DNA from 3 places in the Viridibacillus sp. d25.2 genome. Region 1 is predicted to be linked to each of the others. Evidence: riboswitches for the same ligand, from Rfam matches in the RefSeq annotation. Region 1 holds a riboswitch; each other region holds the start of a gene.
What was found. A riboswitch is a leader RNA that binds a small molecule or an ion and turns the genes downstream of it on or off. The one in region 1 is predicted to bind S-adenosylmethionine.

Region 1 (3,216 bases):
GCGACTTTATCAAATACTGGACGTTCTGGTGCTCCTATGTCTTGAATCGTAAAGAAAGCATAACCAGGTTTATGTGTAATAGGACCACGTAAACTGAAGATATGACAATTATCTTCGAAATCTGCTACTAAGCCCGGTAAGTCTTGCTCATTACTTCCCATTCCATGTAATAAAAAAATGGCTGGGTATTTTTTAGTTGAATCCATATTTTTTGGTTCTGTATGAATAAATGTAAAAGGTGAGTTCATTTATTGTCTTCCTTTCGAGATAAATTACATTTATCATAGCATAAAGTATGCGTTGAAAGTGCATACCTTTAGATTTTAAAAGAAAATGGTCTTTACTTATTAAGAGTCTTTACATACAAAAGAAGATGCCCTATACCATTTAACAAATAGAATAGGGTATCTTTTTATTCCCACTCAAATGGTGTTTCCTGATAAACATAATAGTTCAGCCAGTTAGAGAACAATAAATGCGTATGGGAACGCCAAGTATTAATTGGCAGCTTTGTTGGATCATCATTAGGGAAGTAGTTTTTTGGAACCTCTATATCCAAACCTTTTGCAACGTCACGTGAATATTCATCTGCCAATGTATGAGCATCGTATTCTAAATGCCCAGTAATCATGATCTGTTTTTCATCTTCTGACATCACAATAAATACACCCGCATCATCAGAAGCTGACAGTAGTTTTAGCTTTGGATGGGATTCAACTTCTTCGATAGATATAGAAGTATTTCGTGAATGTGGTGCAGTGAAAATATCATTAAAGCCACGAACAAGCTTCACAGTTGGATCTGTGATTGTATGATCATAAATACCTGAGCATTTCTTAGCAAGAGGGAATTTACCAATATCGTAGTGATGATAAAGTGCAGCTTGGGCACCCCAACATATATGCAATACAGATGTAACATTTGATTTTGTCCAATCCATAATACTAACGATTTCTTCCCAAAAATCAACATCTTGAAATTCCATTAGTTCAATCGGTGCACCCGTTATAATCATGCCGTCAAACCGACGATGTTTAATATGTTCAAAAGTCGTATAAAAAGATTCTAAATGCGTTTCACTAACATTTTTTGAAACATACGTCGCTGTATTTAAAAATGTTACATTTACTTGTAGGGGTGTATTACCTAATAGACGTAATAATTGAAGCTCTGTCTTCTCTTTTTCTGGCATTAAGTTCAAAATCAATATATTTAAAGGCCGAATATTTTGACTCTTCGAACGATCCTCTTCCATTACGAAGATTTTTTCCTTTTTTAGTAATTCCGTTGCCGGAAGGTTTTTCGGAATATTAATTGGCATAGCTACTTCTCTTCCTTTCCCTCATGTTTGTTATGTATTCTCATATTAAAAGCCCTCATTCTATGGATAAGAATGAGGGCTAACTTAATACGCTCGTTTCTTATCTTCCAAGACAAATGTCTTGTAGGACTTAGCACCTTTCTGAATGAATCAGAGGTTGCTGAAGCTTCACAGGGCCTTTTCCCTCGGCTTCTCTTGATAAGAATATTTAATTACCTTAATCCTATCATTAAATTGTCAGATAAGCAAACATTTCTGTTAATTTAACCATAGAAAATAAGCCCTTATAGATTTCCTATAGGGCTTAGCAGTAAATAGTTTAAATCATAGTAATTAAGTATGTTTAATATAGTATAGACAATATTCCATTTTTATGCAACAACTACAGGTCCGTTAAGTATAACAACTGATCTTCTCTTATATTTCCGTCTTTATAACCATTTGGATTATTTCTTTGCCATCTCCATGCATCTCGACACATATCTTCTAACGATTTTTCTGCAGCCCAATTCAGTTGTTGTTTTGCTTTTGTCGCATCAGCATAGCTAATTGCAACATCACCTTTACGCCGATCGCTTATAAGATATGGTATTGGTATACCTGATACATATTCGAATGTTTTTACCACTTGTAAGACGCTATACCCCTCACCAGTTCCTAGGTTAAATACTCTCCAACCATACTTCTCTTTTAAACTTTGCAATGCCTTTACATGACCTTTTGCCAAGTCAACTACATGAATATAATCACGTATCCCCGTTCCATCAAGAGTCGGATAATCATTTCCGTAAATATTCAAAAAAGGTAATTTACCTGTTGCAACTTGGGTTATATAAGGCATCAAATTATTTGGAATTGTGAAGGGATCCTCTCCTATCATGCCACTTTCATGTGCTCCAATTGGATTAAAATATCGTAATAAAACAATTGAAAAAGAATGGTTAGATTGTGCAAATTCATATAAGAATTTTTCTACAGCTAACTTCGTTGTACCGTAGGGGTTTTCTGTTTTTAAAGTTGCGGTTTCAGGGATTGGACATTGTTCAGGAGTACCATAAACAGTTGCTGATGAACTGAAAACTAGTTGATGTACTTTGTACTTATTCATCAGACTGACTAGTTGGATCGTGCATACTAAATTTTGCAGATAGTATTTGATTGGATTGCTGAGGGATTCTGAAACTGATTTTGAACCAGCTAAATGGATGACACTATCAATTGAATAATTTTGAAATACCTTTTCAAATTCTTCTTGATTGTAAATATCTATGGGGAAAAATGTTATTTTTTTCTTTGTAATGGCTTCTAAACGATTGATTACTTCCATATTGCTATTTGAAAAATTATCTACAATAATAATTTCATGACCAGTTTGTATTAACTCAATACAAATATGCGAGCCTATGTACCCTGCTCCACCAGTTACTAAAATGTTCAATAGTTCTCTCCATTTCTTAATTTTTTTAAATTACTATTAATTTTATTCCTTCTTAAACGAGACGTTTCTTGGGTAATCCCCTCCTTTGAGATTTAATGCAATATCCAGATATATTTACATTACTCTCAAATTATCTATATAAATGAATATAGTATTTTCCGCTTATTCGACATTATTTCACACAAGATTAGGGATGATTAAGTATTTGTAGATCAATTTTCTCTTTCTTCTCATTATGAGCTTCTAGATATAGACTTACCGTCTTGTCATACATAGAGTGAAATGAAAAATTTTCTTCAAAATAGCTGTGAGCTAAATGACCTAGCCTTAACCGTAAGGAATGATTTTCTAGAAGCCTACTCATACAACCCTTAATTGCTTCTAAATCATGATTTACCACATATCCGGTTTCATCATCAATGATGAGCTCTGGTACTCCCCCTACATTCGAAGCAAT
Region 2 (3,216 bases), 1.5 Mb from region 1:
GATCGCATTGTGAATGAGTATTATGAAAAAGGACAATATTATAAATCACTACAAAAATAGCTAAATCTAGAAGCCTGAGTATCTTTTTTCATACGATTTCTCAGGTTTTTTAATTTCTTATTGTGAGTTTCTTCTATATAAAAACAAAAAATATCCCAAGCTACATTTGATTACTAAAATAATCAATATGTAACTCGGGATATTTAGTATTATTGGGATTTTCCAGAATGAATTACAGTCCGGCTTTATCTTTTAAAACGGCAGCTTTATCTGTAGCTTCCCACGGAACATTCAAATCTGTACGGCCGAAATGACCATAAGCAGCTGTTTGTTTGTAGATAGGACGTCGTAAATCAAGCATTTTAATAATGCCTGCTGGGCGTAAATCAAATAATTCACGAACCCACTCAACTAAATCTACTTCTTTCACTTTACCAGTACCGAAAGTATCGATTGCAATTGAAACTGGTTGTGCAACACCAATCGCATAAGCAAGTTGTACTTCACAACGCTCAGCAAGTTCAGCTGCTACAATATTTTTTGCAACATAACGTGCTGCATAAGCTGCAGAACGGTCAACCTTAGTTGCATCCTTACCAGAGAATGCACCGCCACCATGACGAGCGTATCCACCGTAAGTATCTACGATAATTTTGCGTCCTGTTAACCCTGCATCACCTTTTGGTCCACCAATTACAAAGCGACCAGTTGGGTTGATAAAGTATTTTGTGTTCTCATCAAGTAATTCAGTAGGAACAACCGGAGCAATTACGTGCGTTTGTAAATCTTCTTTAATTTGCTCTAATGTCACTTCTGGATCATGTTGAGTTGAAATAACGATTGTGTCAACGCGAACAGGATGATTATTTTCATCATATTCAATTGTCACTTGAGTTTTACCATCCGGACGTAAATAAGCCAACTCTTGTGTTTTACGAACTTCTGATAATCGACGAGCTAATTTATGTGCCAAGCTAATAGGTAAAGGCATTAACTCAGGTGTTTCATTACAAGCGAATCCAAACATTAAACCTTGGTCACCTGCACCAATTGCTTCAATGTCTTCATCAGTCATTGAACCTTCACGTGCTTCAAGAGCTTGGTCAACTCCCAATGCGATATCAGCTGACTGCTCACCGATTGCTGTTAAAACAGCAACGTTTTCACCATCAAAGCCATATTTACCACGCGTATAGCCGATTTCCATTACCGTTTCACGAACGATTTTAGGAATATCAACATAAGTTGATGTTGTAATCTCTCCTGCTACTAATACAAGACCAGTTGTTACTGTAGTTTCACACGCAACACGTGCATTCGGGTCTTTTGAAACGATTTCATCTAAAATGGCATCCGAAATTTGATCACAAATTTTATCTGGATGTCCTTCTGTTACACTCTCTGATGTAAACAGTCGACGGTTTGTCATTTGGTTTCCTCCTATTATCTGCGAGATTGCCTCGGAAATGATACGGTACTCATTACCCATGTTAGTTCTTTCCAGTAGGATTGAACGCCAAGCCGTTGCTGCTTTTAACACGAGGATTCTAGAAAGTGCCACTATATATAAATAGAACCGCATAAATTACATATACTTATCAAAAATTTAGGAATTGGTCTATTTTAAATAAAAAAACCCTTCCACCCATTATTACTAATGAGTGGAAGGGAATAATTCATAAGCACCTTTCACTCTTATCGTTCAAGGATCAAATCCTTGCATCAGATTAAGCACCAGCGCATCACATAAAAACACAATGCAGGTTGCCGGGTTTCATAGGGCCTGACCCTCCACCAGCTCGGGATAAGAGTATCCGTTCAATACCACATATTAGAACATTATAGCTTAGTTGTCAACACCTTTTTTATTTCTTAAAAAAAAGTACAATTTTCATAAAAATTATATTGCAATTAGTATAGATTATTTAACTAAATGTGTTATACTAATTTCGAAAATGAAATATAAATCCCCTCTAACAAGAGAAATAATATAAAAAGGATGGTACGTAAAACGATGAATTCAGTAGAAATTACGAATGAACTGAAGGAATTATTGAAAGGTGAAAATATTCTGGAACAACTTTCAGTACCACAATTAACAGAAAAAGCTACTTCACGCGGTGAAGCTATCCTAACTGTTGATGGTGCTGTAAGAGCAGTCACAGGAAAATATACAGGTCGTTCTCCTAAAGATAAATATATGGTCGAAGAAGAAAGTTCGAAAGACAAAATTGATTGGGGTAAAGTAAATAGACCAATCTCATCAGACATCTTCGATTCATTGTACACTAAAGTAGTTAACTACTTGAAAGAAAAAGAAGAATTATTTGTATTTAACGGTTTTGCAGGTGCAGATACATCATCTCGTTTAGCTATTCGAGTAGTAAATGAATACGCTTGGCATAACCTATTTGCACATCAATTATTCATTCGTCCTACTGAAGCAGAGCTAGAAACACATGAAGCTGACTTCACAATCGTTTCTGCTCCAACTTTCAAAGCGGACCCAGCAGTAGATGGAACTGATTCTGAAACTTTCATTATCGTTTCTCTTGAAAAACGCATCATCCTAATTGGTGGAACTGAATACGCTGGTGAGATGAAAAAATCGATTTTCAGTATAATGAACTACTTATTACCACAACAAGGTATTCTTTCAATGCACTGTTCAGCAAACGTTGGTGAAGCAGGCGATGTAGCACTATTCTTCGGTTTATCTGGAACAGGTAAAACGACTTTATCTGCAGATGCAGATCGTAAATTAATCGGTGATGATGAGCATGGTTGGTCTGACAACGGTGTATTCAATATCGAAGGTGGATGCTATGCAAAAACTATCAACCTTTCTAAAGAGAAAGAACCTGAGATTTACAATGCTATCAGTTTTGGTACTGTGTTAGAAAACGTAGTAGTTGATGAAGAAACACGTATTCCTGACTACGACGATGGTTCACTAACAGAAAATACTCGTGTTGCTTACCCAATTCAAAATATCGAAAACATTGTTGATCCATCTGTTGCAGGTCATACAAAAACAATCATCTTCTTAACTGCAGATGCATTTGGCGTATTGCCTCCAATCAGTAAATTAACAAAAGAGCAAGCAATGTATCACTTCTTAAGTGGTTTCACATCTAAATTGGCAGGTACTGAACGCGGTGTTACTTCACCTGAACCAGTATTCTCAACATGCTTCGGTTCTCCATTCCTACCACT
Region 3 (3,216 bases), 420 kb from region 1:
AAAAGAATCGAAATGTTCCTGATCAAATGTAGATGATAAGTATATTGGAACATTAACTGCACCAGTTTTTTGCTCGTAATTACCACGAGTAGAAGCGGTGATTAAACTTGTTTCGATTTGTTCATTAATTGAACTCATATGATGACACCTCTTTTTCTAAGATAGAAAAAACTTGTTGTAAATCGGCGATTAAATCTTCTGCTTCTTCAATACCCACTGAAAAGCGAAGTAAAGAGTTATCAACACCTCGAGCTATACGTTCTTCTTCTGGAATATCCGCATGTGTTTGTGTAGTTGGATATGTGATAAAGCTTTCCACACCGCCCAAGCTTTCAGCAAAGACGATTAATTTCAAGCCTTCTAAAAACTTACCAACTAAGTCACCTTTTTGTAAACGGAAAGAAATCATCCCGCCTTTACCAGCAAACAGAACGTCTTTTACTAAAGGTTCTTGTTCTAGATAAGCCGCGATATGCTTAGCATTTTCCGTATGTTGTTTCATGCGAAGATGTAATGTTTTTAATCCTCGTAGCAGTAACCATGAGTCGAATGGAGCAAGTGTTGCACCTGCAGCATTATGATTTGTGAATAGTTTTTCGCTAAGCTCTTTACCTTTACTAACGACAAGACCAGCCAAAACATCATTATGACCACCGATGTATTTAGTCGCACTATGTAGAACAATATCAGCGCCTAGCTCTATTGGACGTTGATAGTAGGGTGTTAAGAATGTATTATCGACGATGAGAAGTAAATTATGTTTTTTCGCAAGCTTTGCATATAGCTCAATATCAATTTCCTGTATTAACGGGTTAGTAGGAGTCTCAATAAAAATGGCGCGCGTTTTGTCGTTAATGAAGGACTCAACTTCTTCAGTTGAAGAGAATTTCGCATATTGAGGTTTGATAGCATATTGTTCATGGTATTGAGCAAGTAAACGGTAAGTTCCACCATAAATATCCTCTGGTAAAATAAGCTCATCACCTGATTTGAAAAGGGATAGTACTAATTGAATAGCAGCCATCCCACTACTACAGGCAAAGCCAGCGTCTCCGGATTCTAAGTTAGCTATAGCTTCCTCTAATACAGATCGTGTTGGATTTTTTGTCCTTGTATAATCGTAGCCAGTAGATTGGCCAAGACCCGCATGTTTATAGGCTGTCGAAAGGTAAATCGGGGTGTTAATAGCACCAGTTTTTTGATCAGTGTTATTGCCAAGCTGAACTAGGCGTGTTTCAATACGATTGTTTGTCATCATGTCATCATCCTTTATAAAAAATTAAAAGGCCCTCTAAGGAAGAGGGCCTTCAAAATATGAAGTCAATTTCCTTATCTACAAGACTACGTCTACTGGAATTAGCACCTTGCCACAAATAGGGTGGTTGCTGAGATATCGACGGGCCAAGTCCCTCCATCTCTCTTGATAAGTGAGTATATTCAATTGTTTGAAAGTTAATAATAATGAAATTTTAACACGCGAACATGAGAATATCAACATTATTATGAAACAATATAATTTGAAAAGTTTATAAATTTTGAGAAGTGGTACATTTTTTATATGAATATGCTATTATTTGCATAGTTGAATTGGAAGGTGACAAGATGAATTTAAATGACATAGCTGTTAATCGGTTATTACAAGAATTTAAATTTGAAGAAGCTCAAATGATGCTAGAGCAAGCAGTAGTGGAAAAAAGAGATATACAATCGCTCCATAACTTAGCATGTTTTTATATTAAAGACGCTGAAGAATATTACAAAGCTTTACCGCTCTTAGCTGAAGTAATAGAGCAACAACCAAAACATTATTTTCCTTTTGCTTTACTCGGTGAAATTTATTTGCGAATGGAAAAATACATTTCAGCCATCAGAATTTTAGAATATGCTTTAAAAATGGAAGATACTGAAGTAGTCCATGCGAATTTGGCAGCAGCATATTTTAACATGGACAATTTTGAAAAAGCAGCAGAACATTATAAAAAGTCTGCAACTGATGGCGATTTTTTGAAATATGCGGAAATGGTTTCTTACTTACATTTAGATGATTACGATTCTGTACTTAATACGCTGAAAAAAGTTAATACAAATGATGAAAATTATATGGGTGAAGTAAATGTAGCTGAACTTTATGTGCAAATTAACTACTTTGATGAAGCAATTCCTTTGTTTGAAATAGGATGGAGAGAAATTGTTAGATCGTATGATTGGGTAGAACATTATGTTTATGCACTTATTCAATTAGGTAGAGTAGAAGAAGCGTCAGATATTATAGACAAGATGAAAACAGAAACAAATGATGAAATTGTAGAAAGTAGTGTAAGAGCAATAGATAAAGCGGTGATAGAGGAAAATTTTGAAGAATCCATTATGGACTTACAACATACAAAAGAAAAATATAATAAACTGATTGGCCGAATTTTAAAGGGCTACCGCCCAAGAATTTATTTCGAGCCATACTATGTTTCAAAATGTTATCTATATGACTGCAAAATACATGGTAATAAAACGTATGCCAAATTTGTTAATATGTAAATGGCCGAGAGATGGTGTCTTATCTCCTGCCATTTTTTTTATACGACTAATATCCCAAGTGTAATCATTGTTATCACTATGAAAGGTAGTCTTGAGAAGGGGATTGGGGTAATAACAGATGAACGAAGGAATTTCTGATACATATAAATTAATGAGTAGAATAAAAAAAACTTGCAATCTCAATAGAAATTGCAAGTCATTTAGTGAAAAAGTTATACTTTGAATTCCCCAACCACTTTTCGCAATTCGTCAGCTTGATTGGATAGTTCAATTGCTGAAGCTGTAATTTCTTGCATTGATGCAGAGCCTTCTTCAGCAGAAGCTGCTGAACGCTCTGTGCTCATTGCTGTATTTTCTGCAATCTGATTTACTTCTATAAAGGAAGCAGCCACTTCTTGGCTATAGCTTAAAGTTTGCTCAATTTGAATGACCATCTTGTTAATAATAGCTACAGTATCGTTTGTTTGTTTAATAATTTTATCTAAAGAAGCATTTGTTTCATTTGTCACTTCAACACCGTGTATGACATTTTGTACACCATCATGATTTTGTGTGATAATAGCTTGTACTTCTGATTGGATTGATGAAACGATCCCCGTTACTTCACGTGCTGCTTTTTGAGATTGCTCAGCTAGCTTTCGAACCTCATTTGCTACGACAGCGAATCCTTTACCATGTTCACCA

Region 2: it holds a riboswitch for S-adenosylmethionine, as region 1 does, so the genes downstream of both, metK (methionine adenosyltransferase) here and metA (homoserine O-acetyltransferase MetA) in region 1, are expected to answer to the same signal.
Region 3: it holds a riboswitch for S-adenosylmethionine, as region 1 does, so the genes downstream of both, ACZLO7_RS14810 (methionine biosynthesis PLP-dependent protein) here and metA (homoserine O-acetyltransferase MetA) in region 1, are expected to answer to the same signal.

The regions. Positions count from the first base shown of each region.
Region 1 covers NZ_CM196652.1:2,591,707-2,594,922, forward strand. Annotated here, with positions in the region: gene ACZLO7_RS12935 (alpha/beta hydrolase) at 1-248, opposite strand, end outside; gene metA (homoserine O-acetyltransferase MetA) at 413-1,321, opposite strand; SAM riboswitch class I at 1,419-1,526, opposite strand; gene galE (UDP-glucose 4-epimerase GalE) at 1,704-2,759, opposite strand; gene ACZLO7_RS12950 (glycosyltransferase family 4 protein) at 2,947-3,216, opposite strand, start outside.
Region 2 covers NZ_CM196652.1:1,117,599-1,120,814, reverse strand. Annotated here, with positions in the region: gene ACZLO7_RS05590 (gamma carbonic anhydrase) at 1-60, shown strand, start outside; gene metK (methionine adenosyltransferase) at 233-1,429, opposite strand; SAM riboswitch class I at 1,693-1,811, opposite strand; gene pckA (phosphoenolpyruvate carboxykinase (ATP)) at 2,015-3,216, shown strand, end outside.
Region 3 covers NZ_CM196652.1:3,014,673-3,017,888, reverse strand. Annotated here, with positions in the region: gene ACZLO7_RS14815 (aminotransferase class I/II-fold pyridoxal phosphate-dependent enzyme) at 1-129, opposite strand, end outside; gene ACZLO7_RS14810 (methionine biosynthesis PLP-dependent protein) at 125-1,255, opposite strand; SAM riboswitch class I at 1,327-1,430, opposite strand; gene ACZLO7_RS14805 (tetratricopeptide repeat protein) at 1,603-2,532, shown strand; gene ACZLO7_RS14800 (methyl-accepting chemotaxis protein) at 2,745-3,216, opposite strand, start outside.